DNA from 2 places in the Rhizobium sp. 9140 genome. Region 1 is predicted to be linked to the other one. Evidence: predicted binding sites of a transcription regulator. Region 1 holds the regulator's gene; the other holds the start of a gene.

What was found. Region 1 encodes HrcA, which represses chaperone genes, less so after heat shock. Its sites were predicted from a motif close to GTTAGCACTCNCNNNNNGNGAGTGCTAAC; they were not measured.
Region 2: the regulator HrcA is predicted to act here: its motif matches at 2,671-2,699, upstream of groES (co-chaperone GroES).

What each region holds. Positions count from the first base shown of each region.
Region 1 covers NZ_FJUR01000001.1:1,093,789-1,104,892, reverse strand. Annotated here, with positions in the region: gene raiA (ribosome hibernation-promoting factor, HPF/YfiA family) at 1-119, shown strand, start outside; gene ptsN (PTS IIA-like nitrogen regulatory protein PtsN) at 382-846, shown strand; gene GA0004734_RS05110 (SDR family NAD(P)-dependent oxidoreductase) at 956-1,735, shown strand; gene GA0004734_RS05105 (D-arabinono-1,4-lactone oxidase) at 1,759-2,997, shown strand; gene grpE (nucleotide exchange factor GrpE) at 3,075-3,710, opposite strand; gene hrcA (heat-inducible transcriptional repressor HrcA) at 3,828-4,889, opposite strand; gene rph (ribonuclease PH) at 5,093-5,809, shown strand; gene GA0004734_RS05085 (VOC family protein) at 5,827-6,252, shown strand; gene rdgB (RdgB/HAM1 family non-canonical purine NTP pyrophosphatase) at 6,373-7,020, shown strand; gene hemW (radical SAM family heme chaperone HemW) at 7,026-8,201, shown strand; gene GA0004734_RS05070 (aminopeptidase) at 8,251-9,498, opposite strand; gene GA0004734_RS05065 (ABC transporter permease) at 9,572-10,366, opposite strand; gene GA0004734_RS05060 (hypothetical protein) at 10,394-11,104, opposite strand, start outside.
Region 2 covers NZ_FJUR01000001.1:1,486,297-1,492,553, forward strand. Annotated here, with positions in the region: gene GA0004734_RS06910 (GNAT family N-acetyltransferase) at 1-423, opposite strand, end outside; gene groL (chaperonin GroEL) at 581-2,218, opposite strand; gene groES (co-chaperone GroES) at 2,322-2,618, opposite strand; gene chrA (chromate efflux transporter) at 2,891-4,258, shown strand; gene GA0004734_RS06930 (TIGR01459 family HAD-type hydrolase) at 4,383-5,231, shown strand; gene GA0004734_RS06935 (bifunctional riboflavin kinase/FAD synthetase) at 5,233-6,213, shown strand.

The DNA of each region.
Region 1 (11,104 bases):
ACATGACGGACAATCCTGTGCTGATGTTCCGCAATCCCGGCAATGACGAACTCAACATCGTCTATCGCCGGACGGATGGGAATATCGGCTGGATCGACGCCGCCACTATGAAGAGCTGACGCAGGGACGAAGCACCGCCTCGGGATCGTCGCGATGCGGCGCTCCGGGTGGCGCCTGAAACAGAGACCGAGCCTGCCCGTGAAATTTCGTTCCACGGGGGCCGGTCATGACAAGCGAGGCGGCGCGCGGAAAGCGGCCGCCTCGTTATCGACGGTGAACGGCAGGCACGGGGATGAAGCCTGTCGAGCATCGAGGGAAACGGGCCGCAGGGCCGGCACGTCGTGCCGCCTGATGCGACCCTGTCAACTAAGGTAAGACAACATGGCATTGGCAGGTCTGCTGCAGCAAGATGCGATATTTCCGAGCGTTCGGGTCCAGTCCAAGAAGCAGTTGCTTCAGGAACTGGCCATCAAGGCTTCCAAGCTGACCGGCCTGCCCGAGCGCGAGATCTTCGACGTCATTCTGCAGCGCGAGCGTCTTGGCTCGACAGGCGTTGGCAACGGCATTGCCATTCCGCATGGCAAGCTTCCCGGCGTGACAGCCATCGTCGGCATTTTCGCGCGGTTGGAAACGCCTGTGGATTTCGAGGCGCTGGACGATCAGCCAGTCGATCTCGTCTTCCTGCTGCTTGCTCCGGAAGGCGCGGGCGCCGACCATCTGAAGGCGCTCTCGCGCATTGCACGCGTATTGCGCGACCCCGACATGGTGGCCCGCCTGCGCGGCACCGAGTCCGCCTCCGCCATCTACACCTTCCTCAGCGACGACCAGACCTCCAACGCGGCCTGACGTTCGACGCAGGCTTGGTCTGATCTTTTTCGCCCTGCCTCCACGTTGATATCGACAGCGCCCTGCTCCGGGTGAATACTCCCGTTCGACAAACGGGAGACAAGAGCGCATGGCCGGAACGGGTTCGGGACGATTGGCGGGCAAGATTGCCCTCATCAGTGGCGGTGCCGGCGGCTGCGGCCTTGCGGCGTCGGAGCTCTTCGCTCAGGAAGGCGCAAAGGTCGGCATCGTCGATCTGCCGTCGAGCCGTGGCGAAGAGGTTGCGGCGGCCATTCGTGCCGCCGGTGGCGAGGCGATCTTCGCGCCGGCCGACGTGTCCGTCTCACGCGACGTCACCGCAGCGGTCAAAGCCGTCGAGGCCGCTTTCGGAGCGATCACCGTTCTCTTCAATCATGCGGGAATCCTCGCCGTCGGACCGTTTCTCGAAACGGAGGAGGATGAGTGGGACCGGCTGATGGCGGTCAATGTCCGCTCCATGTTCCTGATGACCAAGGCCGTGCTGCCGGGCATGATCGCGGCTGGCGGCGGCAGCATCGTCTCGACCTCCTCGATATCAGCCGTTGCCGCGACGCCGATGGAGGTGCTCTACGACACGACGAAGGGCGCCTGCCATATGTTTGCCCGCGCCATCGCCGTGGAATTCCGCGGCCGCAATATCCGCTCCAACGCCGTCTGCCCGGGCTTCATCGCCACCGACCACGGCAAGCGCGAACTGGTGGGTCTCGCAAAGTACGGCATCGACGTCTCGGATGCGGCCATCGCCGCGCAGCAGGGGCGTCTCTGCGAGCCGATCGAGGTGGCGCGTGCCGCCTTGTTTCTTGCCAGCGACGAGGCGAGCTTCATCAACGGCACGCATCTGTTCGTCGACAATGGCTTCACCGCCGTCTGAAAGGACCCGTCATGGACACGACGATATCGAGACAGACCGGTGGCCTCTGGCGGAACTGGGTCGGAAACCAGGCCTGCGTGGTGCGAGCCCGTGGCACCCCCGGCAGCGAGGCGGAACTGTCGGACATGGTGCGGGCGGCGGCGGCCGAAGGGATGGCGGTGCGCTGCGCCGGCTCGGGTCACTCCTTCACGCCCGTGGCGCTCACCAGCGGCCTGCACCTAACGCTGTCGGGCATGCAGGGCGTGACCGGTATCGACCGGGCGCGCAAACGGGTTTCGGTCTCGGCGGGAACCACCATCAATGCGCTCGGCAAGGTGCTGAAGGAGAACGGCCTCTCGCTGATCAACCAGGGTGATATCGACAGCCAGGCGCTGGCGGGCGCCCTTACGACCGGCACGCATGGCACGGGCGCAACGCTCGGCAACATGGCCTCGCAGATCGTCGGCATGCGGATCGTCCAGCCGGATGGCAGCATTCTGATTGCAGACGAAAGCAAACCGGATCTGTTGAACGCCGCGCGCGTCTCCATCGGCATGCTGGGCGTGATCTCGGAGATCACATTGCAGGCAATGGACAGCTACCGCCTGCATGAGACGCTCTGGCGCTGCAGTTTCGATGAGTGCATGGAGAGCCATGACGAGCTTGCCGCCCGACACCGGCACTTCGGCTTCTTCTGGTGTCCCGTCCCCGAAAGCCGGCACTGCTACTGCCTGCCGGATACCTCGTCGGTCTCCACGACTGACAGCCTGTCGGATGTCTGCGAGATGAAGGTCATCGACATCACGGATGCGGAACCGATGGAACGGGGATTCGAGAAGATCGCCTATTCCTCGGAGATCTATCCGATCGAATATGTGCCGAATTTCCACGAACTGGAATATGCCGTGCCCGTACGGCATGGCAAAGAGGCCTGCCGGGCGGTGCGCGAGTTGATGCTCGCCAAGCACCCGACCTGCATCTACCCGATCGAGTACCGCTTCACCGCTGGCGATCCCGGCTGGATCAGCCCGTTCTTCGAACAGGATTCGATCACCCTCTCCGTCTCCGGCGAGCCGGGTACGGACTACTGGGCGTATCTGTCGGATGTCGATGCAATCCTGCGGCAGTTCGGTTCACGACCGCACTGGGGAAAGCTGCATTTTCTGACGGGGGACGACGTGACCGCGCTCTATCCCAGAGCCGGGCACTTCCGGGCCTTGCGGGAGACGCTCGATCCCGGCGGGGTATTTCTCAACGACCACCTGCGGCAGCTGTTCGGGTAGGCCGCGCCGGAGCAGGGAGCGCGCGAAAGATCGGAAGCCGGAGAAGGTTGCTCACCCTCCCCGGCCTTCGTTCACTATCAGCCGGCCGACGCTTCGCCTTCGGCGACGGCAACCTTCGGGCCGCCCTTGGCAACGCCGACCATGGCAGGACGCAGGACGCGCTCGCCGATGGTGAAGCCGGCCTGGACGACCTGAACGACCGTGTTGTGCGGCACGTCGGGGTTGGGGATCTCGAACATCGCCTGATGGAAGTTCGGATCGAACTTCTGGCCTTCCGGCTCGAGCTTGCGAACCCCGTGACGCTCGAGTGTCGAGAGCATGGACCGCTCGGTCAGCTCGACACCTTCGATCAAGGTGCTGAGGCCCGCATCGGCACCGGCCCGCACGTCGGCAGGAATGGCATCCAGCGCACGACGGAGATTGTCGGACACGGCCAACATGTCGCGGGCAAAGCCTGCGACAGAGTAGGACTTGGCATCCTTGACTTCGCGCTCCGTGCGACGGCGCAGATTGTCCATGTCGGCCGCCAGCCGCATGTAGCGGTCACGGAAATCAGCCGCTTCGGCGCGCGCGGCCTCCAGCTCTTCGGATTGGGCCTGAGCCGCCTCATCGGCATCCTCAAACATGTCTTGCACATCTGCCTCGGCCGGCGTGACGATGTCTTCCGCCGGTTTGCTGGCTTCGGCACCGTGTTTGTTTGTTTCGTCGGTCATGACGTCTCCGCATTCAGGATCGTTTCGGGAATTTGATGCCGATATCGAGGTTCGGGCGCCAAAAATCAAGGGTCGTTGCACCCGATCGCCTGCCGCCCCCGGCATCGCCGGGGTCGGCTATCGTGAAAGGCGCGACATCAGCTGTGCCGTATAGTCCACCATCGGCACGATCCGCGCGTAATTCAGCCGTGTCGGGCCGATGACGCCGACAGCACCGATGATCCGGTCGTCCCCATCCTTATAGGGCGCGACGATCAGGGACGAGCCGGACAGCGAGAACAGCTTGTTTTCCGATCCGATAAAAATCCGCACGCCCGGCCCCGTCTCCGCAAGGCTGAGAAGCTCGATCATGCTGTCCTTCTTCTCGAGGTCATCGAACAGCATGCGCAGCCGGTCGATATCCTCCGCACCGGCAAGGCCTTCGAGCAAATTGGCACGGCCGCGCACGATCAACTGGGTCGGGCTCTTGTCGTCGGCATCGCTGCCGGACCAACTGGCAAGGCCACGCTCGACCAGATCCTGCGACAGCACGTCGAGTTCGGTGCGGACCGTTTCCTTGACCTTCTGCAACTGTCCGCGCACTTCGGCGAGGGTCTGGCCGGCGAGATGCGCATTCAGGAAATTCGCAGCCTCCGTCAGCTGCGAACTCGTGACGCCGGCGGGAAGCTCGATGATACGGTTTTCCACCTGATCGTGTTCGCCGACCAGCACCGCCAGGGCCTTGGTGGGCGCAAGACGCATGAATTCGACATGCTTGAGCACGGGATCGTTCTTCGCCGTGATGACGAGGCCGGCACCGCGCGACATGCCGGACAGGACCTGGCTCGCCTCGTTGAACAATTGCTCTACGGGCTGATCCCGGTCGCTCCGCCGCACCTGCCGGTCGATCGAAGCGCGGTCCTCGGCCGAGAGATTGCCGACCTGCATGAAGGCGTCCACGAAGAACCGCAGCCCGATCTGCGTCGGCAGGCGTCCGGCGCTGACATGCGGCGAATAGATGAGGCCGAGATCCTCCAGATCGCTCATGACGTTGCGCACCGAGGCCGGCGACAGCGACATCGGCAGAAGCCGCGACAGGCTGCGGGAGCCCAGCGGCTCACCGCTGTCGAGATAGCTTTCGACGATGCGGCGGAAGACCTCGCCGGAGCGCTCGTCGAGGGCCGAGAGCCTGTCGCGCATTGCCGATGTCAGCGCCGCCGTTTCGGTGGATCGTTCCTTTTGTGCCATGGCTGAAATATAGGGAGAGGCCGTCGGATCGACAAAGGGAAAATTGGCATTCGGCTGCCGCCGCACGACTTTGACAGCCCTATTTTACGCCCCGCATTTCCTTTGGGCGGCAACATAGGCTAGAAGGCACGCAACTTAGACCCAAGGAGTCCCCGATGCGGCCGTCCGGAAGAAAAACAGATCAGATGCGCAAGGTCACCTTCGAGCGCAATGTTTCCAAGCATGCCGAGGGCTCCTGCCTGGTCAAGTTTGGCGATACGCATGTGCTGTGCACCGCGAGTCTTGAAGAAAAGACGCCGCCATGGCTGCGCAACAGCGGCAAGGGCTGGGTAACCGCTGAATACGGCATGCTGCCGCGCGCGACCGGCGACCGCATGAAGCGCGAGGCCGCAACCGGCAAGCAGAGCGGCCGCACGCAGGAAATCCAGCGCCTCATTGGCCGCTCGCTCCGCTCGGTGGTCGATCTGCAGGCGCTGGGCGAACGCCAGATCTCGCTCGACTGCGACGTGATCCAGGCCGATGGCGGCACCCGCACGGCGTCCATCACCGGCGCATGGATCGCGCTGCACGACTGCCTGAAGTGGATGGAAGCGCGCAACATGACGAAGGTCGAGCGCGTGCTGAAGGATCATGTCGCGGCGATCTCCTGCGGCATCTTCGCCGATCAGGCCGTGATCGATCTGGACTATCTCGAAGACAGCGCCGCCGAGACGGATGCGAACTTCGTCATGACCGGCTCCGGCGGCATCGTCGAAATCCAGGGCACAGCCGAAGGCAAGCCGTTCTCGGAAGCCGAATTCGCGAGCCTCATGGGGCTGGCCAAGAACGGCATCTCGGAACTGGTCGCCTTGCAGAAGCGGACGATCGCATAAAGGACGGAGGCCAAGCGGTGGCGGATAGGACGCAGGTTCTCGAAGGTGTTCTGGAAACGGCACTTTACGCAGCCGATCTCGATGCGGCCGATCGCTTCTATGGCGATGTGCTCGGTCTGGAGCGCATCGCCCGCGTCGATGGCCGCCACCTGTTCTTTCGCTGCGGACAGGGCGTTCTCCTGATCTTCAATCCGACGGAGACGCTGAAGCCCGCCGAAGGCTCTGCCCTGCCTGTCCCCGTTCACGGGACGACCGGTCCCGGCCATGCCTGCTTCCGCGTATCGCGCGACAATCTGACATCCCTGCGGGAGAGACTTGCGGCGGATGGCGTGATGATCGAAAGTGACGTTACTTGGCCGACGGGCGCGCGATCCTTTTATTTTCGCGACCCGGCCGGCAACAGCCTGGAATGCGCCGAACCGGGCCTCTGGTCCATCGACTGAACTGTTCTTCTTCATGCCATGCGCCGACCGGTCGCTTCGCCGGATTGGACGACTCATATTTACCGAACCCATGTTTCCGCGGCGTCTCAACGCCCTCCGGTTGACCTTCCGAGACCCATGATGACACGAACGCTTGACGACAAGACCCTGATCGTCGCCAGCCACAATGCCGGCAAGATCCGCGAAATTCGCGACCTGATCGGCCCGCTCGGCTTTTCCGCCAAATCCGCCGCCGACCTCAACTTCATCGAGCCCGACGAGACCGGGACAACGTTCGAGGGAAACGCGACCATCAAGGCGCTGGCCTCCGCACAGGCTTCGGGCCTGCCGGCCCTGTCGGACGATTCCGGGCTTGTCGTGGACGCACTCGGTGGCGATCCCGGCGTCTACACGGCCAACTGGGCCGAAACCGCCGACGGGACGCGCGACTTTGCCATGGCCATGCACAAGGTGGAAACGGCCCTGCAAAACGTCGGCGCGGAGACGCCGGCAGCACGTTCTGCCCGCTTCGTCTCCGTGCTCTGCCTTGCTTGGCCGGATGGCAATGTGGAACTCTTCCGCGGCGAAGTCGAGGGCACCGTTGTCTGGCCCCCACGCGGCAGCCAGGGTTTCGGCTATGACCCTATCTTCCAGCCGCAGGGCCATGAGCGTACCTTCGGCGAAATGAGCGCCGACGAGAAGCACGGCTGGAAGCCGGGCGATGCCAACGCCCTCTCGCATCGCGCCCGCGCCTTCAAGGTGTTTGCCGAGACCTGCCTCGGCGCCTGACGGATATGGCTGATTTCTCCTTCATCGGCGACAAGACGGACCCCGGTTTCGGGGTCTACGTGCATTGGCCGTTCTGCGCGGCGAAGTGCCCTTATTGCGACTTCAACAGCCATGTGCGGCATCAGGGTGTCGATCAGGCACGCTACGTCTCCGCTTTTCTAAAAGAGATGGAGGAAGCGCGGCGGCTGTCGGGACCGCGCACCGTGACCAGCATCTTTCTCGGCGGCGGCACCCCCTCGCTGATGGACCCGGCGACGGTTGACGCCATCATGAACGGCATCGCCCGCTTCTGGCATGTGCCTGACGCCATCGAGATCACGCTGGAGGCCAACCCGTCGAGCGTCGAGGCGACTCGGTTTCGCGGCTATCGTTCAGCCGGCGTCAACCGCGTTTCCCTCGGCGTCCAGGCGCTGAACGATCGCGATCTCAAGTTCCTCGGGCGACTTCACAATGTGGAAGATGCGCTGAAGGCGATAGGCCTTGCGCGCGATATCTTCCCGCGCATGTCCTTCGACCTGATCTATGCCCGGCCGAACCAGACCGTCGAGGAGTGGGAGGCGGAGCTGAAGCAGGCCGTCTCCTATGCGGTCGACCATCTCTCGCTTTACCAGCTGACCATCGAGGAAGGCACGCCCTTTTTTGGCCTGCACAAGGCGGGCAAGCTCGTCGTACCCGATGGCGACCAGTCGGCGCTCCTTTACGAGGCGACGCAGGACATCACGGCTTCGATCGGCATGCCGGCCTACGAGGTTTCCAACCATGCGGTGCCCGGCGCCGAAAGTCGCCACAACCTCACCTATTGGCGCTATGGCGACTATGCCGGCATCGGCCCCGGCGCCCACGGCCGCCTGACGATCGGCCGCGAGAAGCTGGCGACGGCGACTGAGCGAAAGCCCGAGACATGGCTCGACCTCGTCGAGGCCAATGGTCACGGGATGATCGATCAGGAGGTGCTGGGCTATGACGAGCAATCCGACGAACTGCTGCTGATGGGCCTGCGCCTCAAGGAGGGTATCGACCTCGTGCGTTGGGAAGCGCTCTCCGGCCGGGCGCCGGATCCGGAGAAGGAACGGTTCCTGATCGAGCACGGCTTCATCGAGAGGATCGGCAATTCCCGGCTGCGCTGCACCCCCTCCGGCATGCTGATCCTCGACGCCGTGGTCGCCGATCTCGCCTGCTGAGAACGATCGGTGATGTTGTGACCGGCCGTTGAGGCCGGTCACAAGACGATCAGGCCCACTCGCCGCCACGCATTACAGGCACCTTCGTTCCGTCTTCCCGAACACCATCGATATCGACCTTGTCGGAACCGATCATCCAGTCGATGTGGATGAGGCTGGAATTGCCGCCCTGCGCCGCGATCTGCTCCTGGCTGAGGGACGCGCCGTCGAGGAAGCATTTCGAGTAGCACTGGCCGAGCGCGATGTGGCACGACGCGTTCTCGTCGAAAAGCGTGTTGTAGAACAGGACGCCGCTGGCGGAAATCGGCGAGGAATGCGGCACGAGGGCAACCTCACCCAGACGCCTCGCGCCTTCATCCGTATCCAGAACCTTGTTCAAAACCGATTCGCCCTTCGAGGCCTTGGCCTCGACGATCCGGCCGCCCTCGAAACGAACCTGGATGTCGTCGATCAACGTCCCTTGATGCGATAGCGGCTTCGTGCTGGAGACGTGGCCTTCGACGCGCAATGCATGCGGCGTAGTGAAGACCTCTTCGGTGGGGATATTGGGATTGCAGGTGATGCCATTCTTGGCGGTGGACGCGCCGCCGTGCCACTCGTGCCCGTCTGCGAGGCCAACCGTCAGATCCGTTCCCGGACCGGTGAAATGAAGCGCCGAGAAACGTTCGCCATTCAGCCAGGTCGAACGCTTGCGCAGGTTGGCGTTGTGCTCCTTCCACGCAGCGACCGGATCCTCGACATCGACACGCGATGCCGCGAAGATGGCGTTGGCCAGTTTCTCCACAGCCAAGTTTTCGGGATCGTCAGGAAACATCTGCCGTGCCCATGACGGATTGGGATAGGAGACAATGTTCCAGTTGATATCGAAGTTCGAAATCTTCTCCAGCGCCGGCTTGTAAGCGATGGACATGGCCTTGTTCGCCCGCGCGACCTTCGACGGGTCTTGCGTCGCCAGCATCATGGGATTGTCGCCGGAAATCGCCAAGCGCGCCGCGTTGCCGGCATAGGCCTTTGCCATGCCCTCATAGAGCCAGTCGCTGGCGCGGTCGAAACTCTCGTCCGGCGCATGTTCGTAGCGCGCCAGCGTGCTCTCTTCATCGGCATAGAACGTCGTGACGAGACCAGCACCGGCGCGATAGGCGTGCTTGGTGATCAACCGAACCATCGGCAGAGCCGCGATGGGCGCCGTGATCACAAGATCCTGGCCTCGTTCAAGACCAAGGCCGATCTTGACGGCCACCTCGGCCAGTTTCTCGAGTTTCCGGGCGTCGATCGGCTGGGTGAAGGCTGAAATCATGTTGAGCAACTTTCTCGTCGAAACAAGGTTCAAACGCCGCGGATGTCATCACTATTCTGAAAGTGTTTGACGATCAATGATCGGCGCGATGGTTTCGCAAGGCGCGCTCAAACGCCAATCCCATGACAAGCAGAAAAGCGGTCCATGTCCCAATATAGGACAGCGACAACAGATGTGTTGGATATGTCGGATAGAATGCCGTGCGGAAGAGAGAAACAAAATGCATCATCGGGTTCCAAGCTACAATATTTCGCAACTCCGGAGGCATGTACTCAGGAATAAAGAAGACTGCACTTAGAAAAATTTGCACACGCGAGAAAAAGCCCCAGAAAAACTTCCACAGAGGGAAGAGGAACGTTATGAATGAGTTGATAAGGCCTATACCGAAGGAAAACACAGCCAGCATGGCGAGACAAATCACCACTGGCGTGAAGTCATAAGGGATAGCATAACGTGATAGGCCTAGGGCGGAGATCATGACAAATCCCAATCCAAACAGCATGGTGAAGGACAGAAATTCGACAAAACCGCGCGCAATGGAATAATCGATCGCTTCGACGTAGGGAATATTTGTAACTGACTTCGCAGCTTCCAAGGCAGACGCCGTCTTGATACTAATTGTTCGGAAGAACAGCACAGGCAGAATGCCCGTGCTGATGAAAAGCAGCAAGCTGTCTCCAATAAGGAGATGCCTGTGCATAAACGTGAAAATCACCCAGTGAATGATGATGAAAACAATCGCTTCGAGCAGATCGAAAAGCTGCCCGAAAGCGTGCTTGCTGTTGCGCAAGCGAACCTCGCGGATCGTCAACGCGCTAACAATCCGAATCTGACGACTGACGCCAGTTGCAATTACACCGCTATTCATCGTCAACTCCCGACCAACCGCTCAAACCTACGCGTGGTCTCTGATGCTGTAGTACACGAGGGTAAGAACAACCCACATGCCGAGAGCCGAGAGGAAAACGAGGAACGTATCAACGATGGCCTTAGGATAGGAAGCAACTTGGGCGACACCCGGCTGGACATACGTTGCCAGGTAGATCTGATTGTTGCTCGCCAGCATTCGAGCATTCTCGTAATTTGTTAAAGAAGACGTATAAAGCTTGGTCGCGATATCCAGATCGCTCTGGATCTTATCGTACTGGGTCATCAGCTGCGCGTCGGCTAACATGCCAGTGCCTGCCGCGTCGTCGCTGGGGGAACGAACTTGCGACTGCAGCCGATCAAGTTCCTGCTGCGTTGCGTTTATCTGGGACTTCAGCACTGTTAGGCGCGGCGATTTGGCATCCATATAGCTTCCAAGCGCCGTGTACTGCGCCTGCAGGTCGGCAAGGCTACCGTGAAGCTTCGTGATCAGCTGGATCTTGCCGTCAGCTTCCTTGCGCGCGTCGATACTCTTCTGCCCGGTGCGCAACTCCGTTTCCTTGCTACGAACGTCCGTCAGTCGCTGTTCGGAACGATCGAGCTCCGCCTTGGCAAAGGCAAGCTGACTCTGGCGCGCTTTTTCCGAGAGATCGTTGACGAGCTTCTCGCAGAGCTCCTTCAGTGCAGACGAAATCCGGAAAGCGTCCTGTGGATTGAACGCCGCCACCTCGACCGTGTT
Region 2 (6,257 bases), 390 kb from region 1:
TTCATAAGCTCTGACTGCCCGTGTATTGAATTCAAGAACTCGGATTCCTATCCGATGTAAATGCAAATCCGTGAAGGCATGCATCAGCACGAGCCGAATGGCTTTGCTTCCCAAGCCTTTCCCCAACATGTCCCGATCGAAAATTCCGATTGCCATTGAGGCGTGGCGGTCTGCAAGATTGAAATTGTCCAATCTGATTTCACCGACGAAGCGATGCTCAATCTCGATGACCCACGCATGCTGATGCCTAGCGATATCATGCAGCCACAGATCGGCATCATTTTTTAGAAAAGACCTCACATCAATGTGGCTCACGCCGAACATTCTCATGATATCGGGGTCATTTCCCAAAGCGAGGCGAGCCTTGGCATCCCTCCTGATCGCAGGGCGCAATTCTATGTTGTTTCCGAAGAGGTGCACCATGAACTGCGCCGATGGTTGGAACGTTTATCCGATCGATAGATCCTAGCAGACTTTCTTCGACCTCACAGTTCCAAACAGCTTCAGCCTTGGCCACTAGACTAGAAAAGGGCGGCCCTTTCGGACCGCCCTCCATTCCATCCAATCCTTATCGGATGGATTACATCATGCCGCCCATGCCGCCCATGTCGGGCATGCCGCCGCCCATCGGGGCGTCCTTCTTGGGAAGTTCGGCGATCATGGCTTCGGTGGTGATCAGGAGCGAGGCGACCGACGCTGCGTTCTGCAGAGCGGTGCGAACGACCTTGACCGGGTCGACGATGCCCATGGCGATCATGTCGCCATATTCGCTCGTCTGCGCGTTGTAGCCGTAGTTGTCGTCGTTCTTGTCGAGGATCTTGCCAACGACGATCGAAGCTTCGTCACCGGCATTGTCGGCGATCTGGCGAACGAGCGACTGGAGAGCCTTGCGAACGATAGCGACGCCGGCGTCCTGGTCGGCATTCTCGCCCTTGACGTCGAGAACGGCCGAGCAACGCAGCAGAGCAACGCCGCCGCCGGGAACGATGCCTTCCTGAACGGCTGCACGCGTTGCGTTCAGCGCGTCGTCGATGCGGTCCTTGCGTTCCTTGACTTCGATTTCCGTCGAGCCGCCGACGCGGATGACGGCAACGCCACCAGCGAGCTTGGCCAGACGTTCCTGAAGCTTTTCGCGGTCGTAGTCCGAAGAGGTTTCTTCGATCTGCGCCTTGATCTGGGCAACGCGGCCTTCAATCTCGTTCTTGGCGCCGGCACCGTCAACGATGGTCGTGTTCTCCTTGGAGATCGAGACCTTCTTGGTACGGCCGAGCATTTCGAGCGTGACGTTCTCAAGCTTGATGCCGATGTCTTCGGAGATGACAGTACCACCCGTCAGAACGGCGATGTCTTCCAGCATGGCCTTGCGGCGGTCGCCGAAGCCCGGAGCCTTGACGGCAGCGATCTTGAGGCCGCCACGCAGCTTGTTGACGACGAGCGTTGCAAGAGCTTCGCCTTCGACGTCTTCAGCGATGATCAGGAGCGGCTTGCCGGTCTGGACGACAGCTTCGAGAACCGGAAGCATAGCCTGCAGGTTCGAGAGCTTCTTTTCGTGCAGGAGAACGTAGACGTCCTCGAGCTCGGCCAGCATCTTTTCCGGGTTGGTCACGAAGTAGGGGCTGAGGTAGCCGCGGTCGAACTGCATGCCTTCGACGACTTCGAGTTCGGTTTCGGCGGTCTTGGCTTCCTCGACGGTGATGACACCCTCGTTGCCGACCTTCTGCATGGCTTCAGCGATATCAGCGCCAACCTGCTTGTCGCCGTTTGCCGAGATCGTGCCGACCTGAGCGACTTCTTCCGATGTGGAGATCGGCTTTGCCTTGGCCTGCAGATCCTTGACGACGGCGAGAACGGCGAGGTCGATGCCGCGCTTCAGGTCCATCGGGTTCATGCCGGCTGCAACGGCCTTGTTGCCTTCGCGAACAATGGCCTGGGCAAGAACGGTTGCGGTCGTGGTGCCGTCACCGGCGATGTCGTTGGTCTTGGAAGCGACTTCGCGAACGAGCTGTGCGCCCATGTTCTCGAACTTGTCTTCCAGTTCGATTTCCTTGGCGACGGAAACGCCGTCCTTGGTGATGCGCGGTGCGCCGAAGGACTTGTCGATGACCACGTTGCGGCCCTTGGGACCCAGCGTGACCTTGACGGCATCAGCGAGGACATCGACGCCGCGCAGCATCTTTTCGCGCGCGGTGCGGCCGAATTTTACTTCTTTAGCTGCCATTTTGAAAACTCCCGGGCATAAGCCCAAATTTTAAGTGTCGTCGGATTGTGCAAAGGACCTGCCGGAGGCAGAGCCGATATCATGCAATGAGGCAGAGCCGATATCAGGCGATAACGCCCATGATGTCGGATTCCTTCATGATCAACAGGTCTTCGCCGTTGAGCTTGACTTCGGTGCCCGACCACTTGCCGAACAGGATGCGGTCGCCGGCCTTGACGTCCAAAGGAACGATCTTGCCGCTGTCGTCACGCGCGCCGGAACCGACGGCGACGATTTCGCCTTCCTGCGGCTTTTCCTTGGCGGTGTCGGGAATGATGATGCCGCCCTTGGTCTTGGCTTCGGACTCGACGCGACGTACGACGACGCGGTCGTGCAGGGGGCGGAAGGTAGTGCTTGTCATTGTCTTTTCCCTCGATCAAATGACGCTGGGATCTCATAGGATCCATCGGTCTGTTAGCACTCCGGTAGGTCGAGTGCTAGCAAGGCTGAGATAAGCACGGTTTCTGTCGGAGTCAAGATTGGCGTCCATCATTTATGTCGAGCAGCATTTCTGTCCGCTGTCTGTCACATGACCATCGTAGAGACGGTCTGCGACACGGGTGAGACGCGCGTCGCAAGGGGTCGATCGATCGTTGTCAGAACGAATCGGACGGGATAAGGCGCGGGGGGACGATGAACGATCAACACGGCACGAATGAGACAGGCGCCGTTTCCGGCCATCTACGCGATGTTTCCACAGAGGCGGGTCGCGGCCCCAAGCCGTCTTTCGCACAAGCCACGCGCGTCTGGGTCCGCATCGGTCTTCTCGGCTTCGGCGGGCCGGCCGGGCAGATCGCGCTGATGCACCGCGAGGTGGTGGAAACGCGGCGTTGGGTGCAGGAGGATCGATTCCTGCACGCGCTGAACTACTGCATGCTGCTGCCGGGTCCGGAAGCGCAGCAGCTCGCCATCTATATCGGCTGGCTGCTGCACGGCGCGCGCGGCGGGCTCGTGGCCGGCATTCTCTTCGTGTTGCCTGGCCTCTGCATCCTCCTGGGCCTCTCCACGCTGTACGCGCTTTACCACCAGACGGGCATGCTCTCGGCGGTGTTCTTCGGCCTGAAGGCTGCGGTGCTGGCCATCGTGGTCGAAGCGCTCCTGCGTCTCGCCCGGCGCGCGCTGAAGACGGTCTCGTCGCGCGCCATCGCCGCGCTGGCCTTCGCGGCCCTGTTCTTCTTCTCCGTGTCCTTTCCGCTGGTCATCCTTGCCGCCGGCCTGTTCGGCCTGCTCACAGCCAGGCGGAAGGCGGAAGCCGGATGGGTGGCAGGCGCAAAGGACAGGTCGAGAACCTGGTCGCAGACGCTGGCGCTCATCGTCCTCTGGTCATGCCTCTGGGTCGCGCCGCTCGGCCTGGTCGTCGCCCTTTGGGGCGCCGGAAACGTCTTCGTCGCACTCCACATCTTCTTTTCCAAGATGGCGGTCGTCACCTTCGGCGGGGCCTATGCCGTGCTTGCCTATGTCGCCCAGCAGGCGGTGGAAACCCATCACTGGCTGCGGCCCGGCGAAATGCTGGACGGGCTGGCGCTGGCGGAAACCACGCCCGGGCCGCTGGTTCTGGTGCTGACCTTCGTCGCCTTCATGGCGGCGTTCAGCCTGCCGCCTGCCGGGCTCGATCCCGTCGTCGCAGGCCTCATCGGCGGCCTCGTCGCCACCTGGGTCACCTTCGTGCCGTGCTTCGCCCTCATCTTCCTCGGTGCGCCCTCGGTCGAGCGGCTGCGGGGCAACCGGTTGGCGGTGGCGGCCATGAGCGCGATCTCGGCCGCCGTGGTCGGCGTCATCCTCAACCTCGCCGTCTGGTTCGCCCTGCACGTGCTGTTTGCGAAGGTGCAGCAGAGCCGGTTCGGGCCGTTGGTCCTGTCCGTTCCCGAACTGGCGAGTTTCAATGTCGCGGCAGCGCTTCTCGCGCTGCTGGCGGGCAGTCTGCTCTTCGTCGCGCGGCTTGGCGTGGTCGGCACGCTCGGCGTCTGCGCCGCTGGCGGGCTCCTGCTCTCGCTGGTTTGAGACGCCGGGGCGCGCAATTTACAGAGGAATGCGGCGGATAAGCGATGCGATTGCCGCGTTTAGGCTTGTCTTTTGGCGACGTCCTTGCGATGTCAGCCGGGAGAAGTCTCAACGGGAAGCCTGCATGGCCGTTCGCATCAACAGCTTTCGTGACATCGCGAGCCGCTATGACGTGGTGCTATGTGACGTCTGGGGCGTCCTTCACAATGGCGTTGCGGCCTTTCGCTCGGCCTGCGAAGCGCTGACGGACGCGCGCAGCCGCGGCCTCACCGTCGTTCTCGTCACCAATTCGCCCCGCCCGCATCCCGGCGTTATCGTCCAGATCCGCGGGCTCGGCGTGCCCGATACCGCCTACGACCGCATCGTCACCTCGGGCGATGTCACCCGTGCGCTGATCGCCGCCGGCCCGAAGAAAATCTACTTCATCGGCTCCGATCGCGATTTCCCGCTGCTGGCTGGCCTGGGCGTCGATATCGTCGCCTCCGAAGATGCCGAGATCGTCGTCTGCGCCGGGTTCTTCGATGACGAGACCGAGACGCCGGACGATTATCGCGCCACGCTCTCGGTTCTGGCCAAGCGCAAGCTGCCCTTCATCTGCGCCAACCCGGATCTCGTGGTCGAGCGGGGCGACCGGCTGATCCCCTGCGCCGGCGCCATCGCCAAGCTCTATGAGGAGCTGGGCGGCGAGGCCCGCATTGCCGGCAAGCCGCACAAGCCGATCTATCGTGCGGCGCTCGCCGAAGCCAAAGGTGTCCGCGGCACGCTGGAAGGTGCCCGCGTCATCGCCATCGGCGATGGCATGCCGACCGACGTTCGCGGCGCGCAGTACAGCGGCATCGACGTTCTCTACATCAGCGCGGGTATTCATGGAGCCGAATACATGACCGGCGAAAAAACCGATGAGGCGAAACTCGCCGCCTTCCTCAAGAAGGAGGGCGCAACGCCGAAATGGTGGATGCCCCGGCTCGCGTGACATGACAGTCTTTCACCGCAACGAGACGAAAAATCCCTTGCCGGCTGCCCTCCACGGCGGCGTCATCGCCATCGGCAATTTCGATGGCGTGCATCGCGGTCACCAGTCGGTGCTCGATCGGGCGCTGGCCGAGGCCCGTGCGCTCGGCGTCCCCGCGCTCGTGCTGACCTTCGAGCCGCACCCCCGCGCCGTCTTCCGGCCCGACGAGCCCGTCTTCCGCCTGACGCCAGCGCCGCTGAAAGCCCGCATCCTCGAAGGCATGGGCTTTGCCGCCGTCATCGAATATCCGTTCGATCGCAGCTTCTCGCAGGTGTCGGCGCATGATTTCATCCGTGACGTGCTGATGGACTGGCTGAAGGCCGGCCATGTCGTCACCGGGTTCGACTTCCATTTCGGCAAGGGCCGGGAAGGCGGCCCCGCCTTCCTGATGAAGGCCGGCACGGACAACGGCTTCGGCGTGACGCTGGTCGATGCCTTTCGCGACGAAAACGCCGACGTCATCTCGTCCAGCCGTGTCCGCGGTCTGCTCGTGGAAGGCGACGTGGCGCAGGCGGCCGGCCTGCTCGGCTATCGCTATACGGTGGAGGCGGAGGTTATCGGCGGCAAGCGGCTCGGCCGCACGCTCGGCTATCCCACGGCCAATATGCGCCTCGACCCCGGCGTCTGCCTGAAAAACGGCATCTACGCCGTCCGCTTCCGTCGCGCCGACGGCTCCCTGCACGATGCCGTCGCCAGCTTCGGCCGCCGCCCGACCGTGACCAGCGATGGCGAGGCCCTGCTCGAAACATTCCTGTTCGACTTTTCCGGCGACCTTTACGGCGAAATCGCCTCCGTCTCCTTCTTCGGCCACCTGCGCGACGAGCTGAAGTTCGACGGCCTCGACCCGCTGATCGTCCAGATGAAGCAGGACGACGCGGAGGCCCGCGCGCTTCTCGCCGGCGTGACCCCGCTCAGCGGGATCGATATGGGGCTGTGTTTCTAGAGTTTGCCGTCGTAGCCGGCATCTTTCAGGTAGAACCCGTCCGG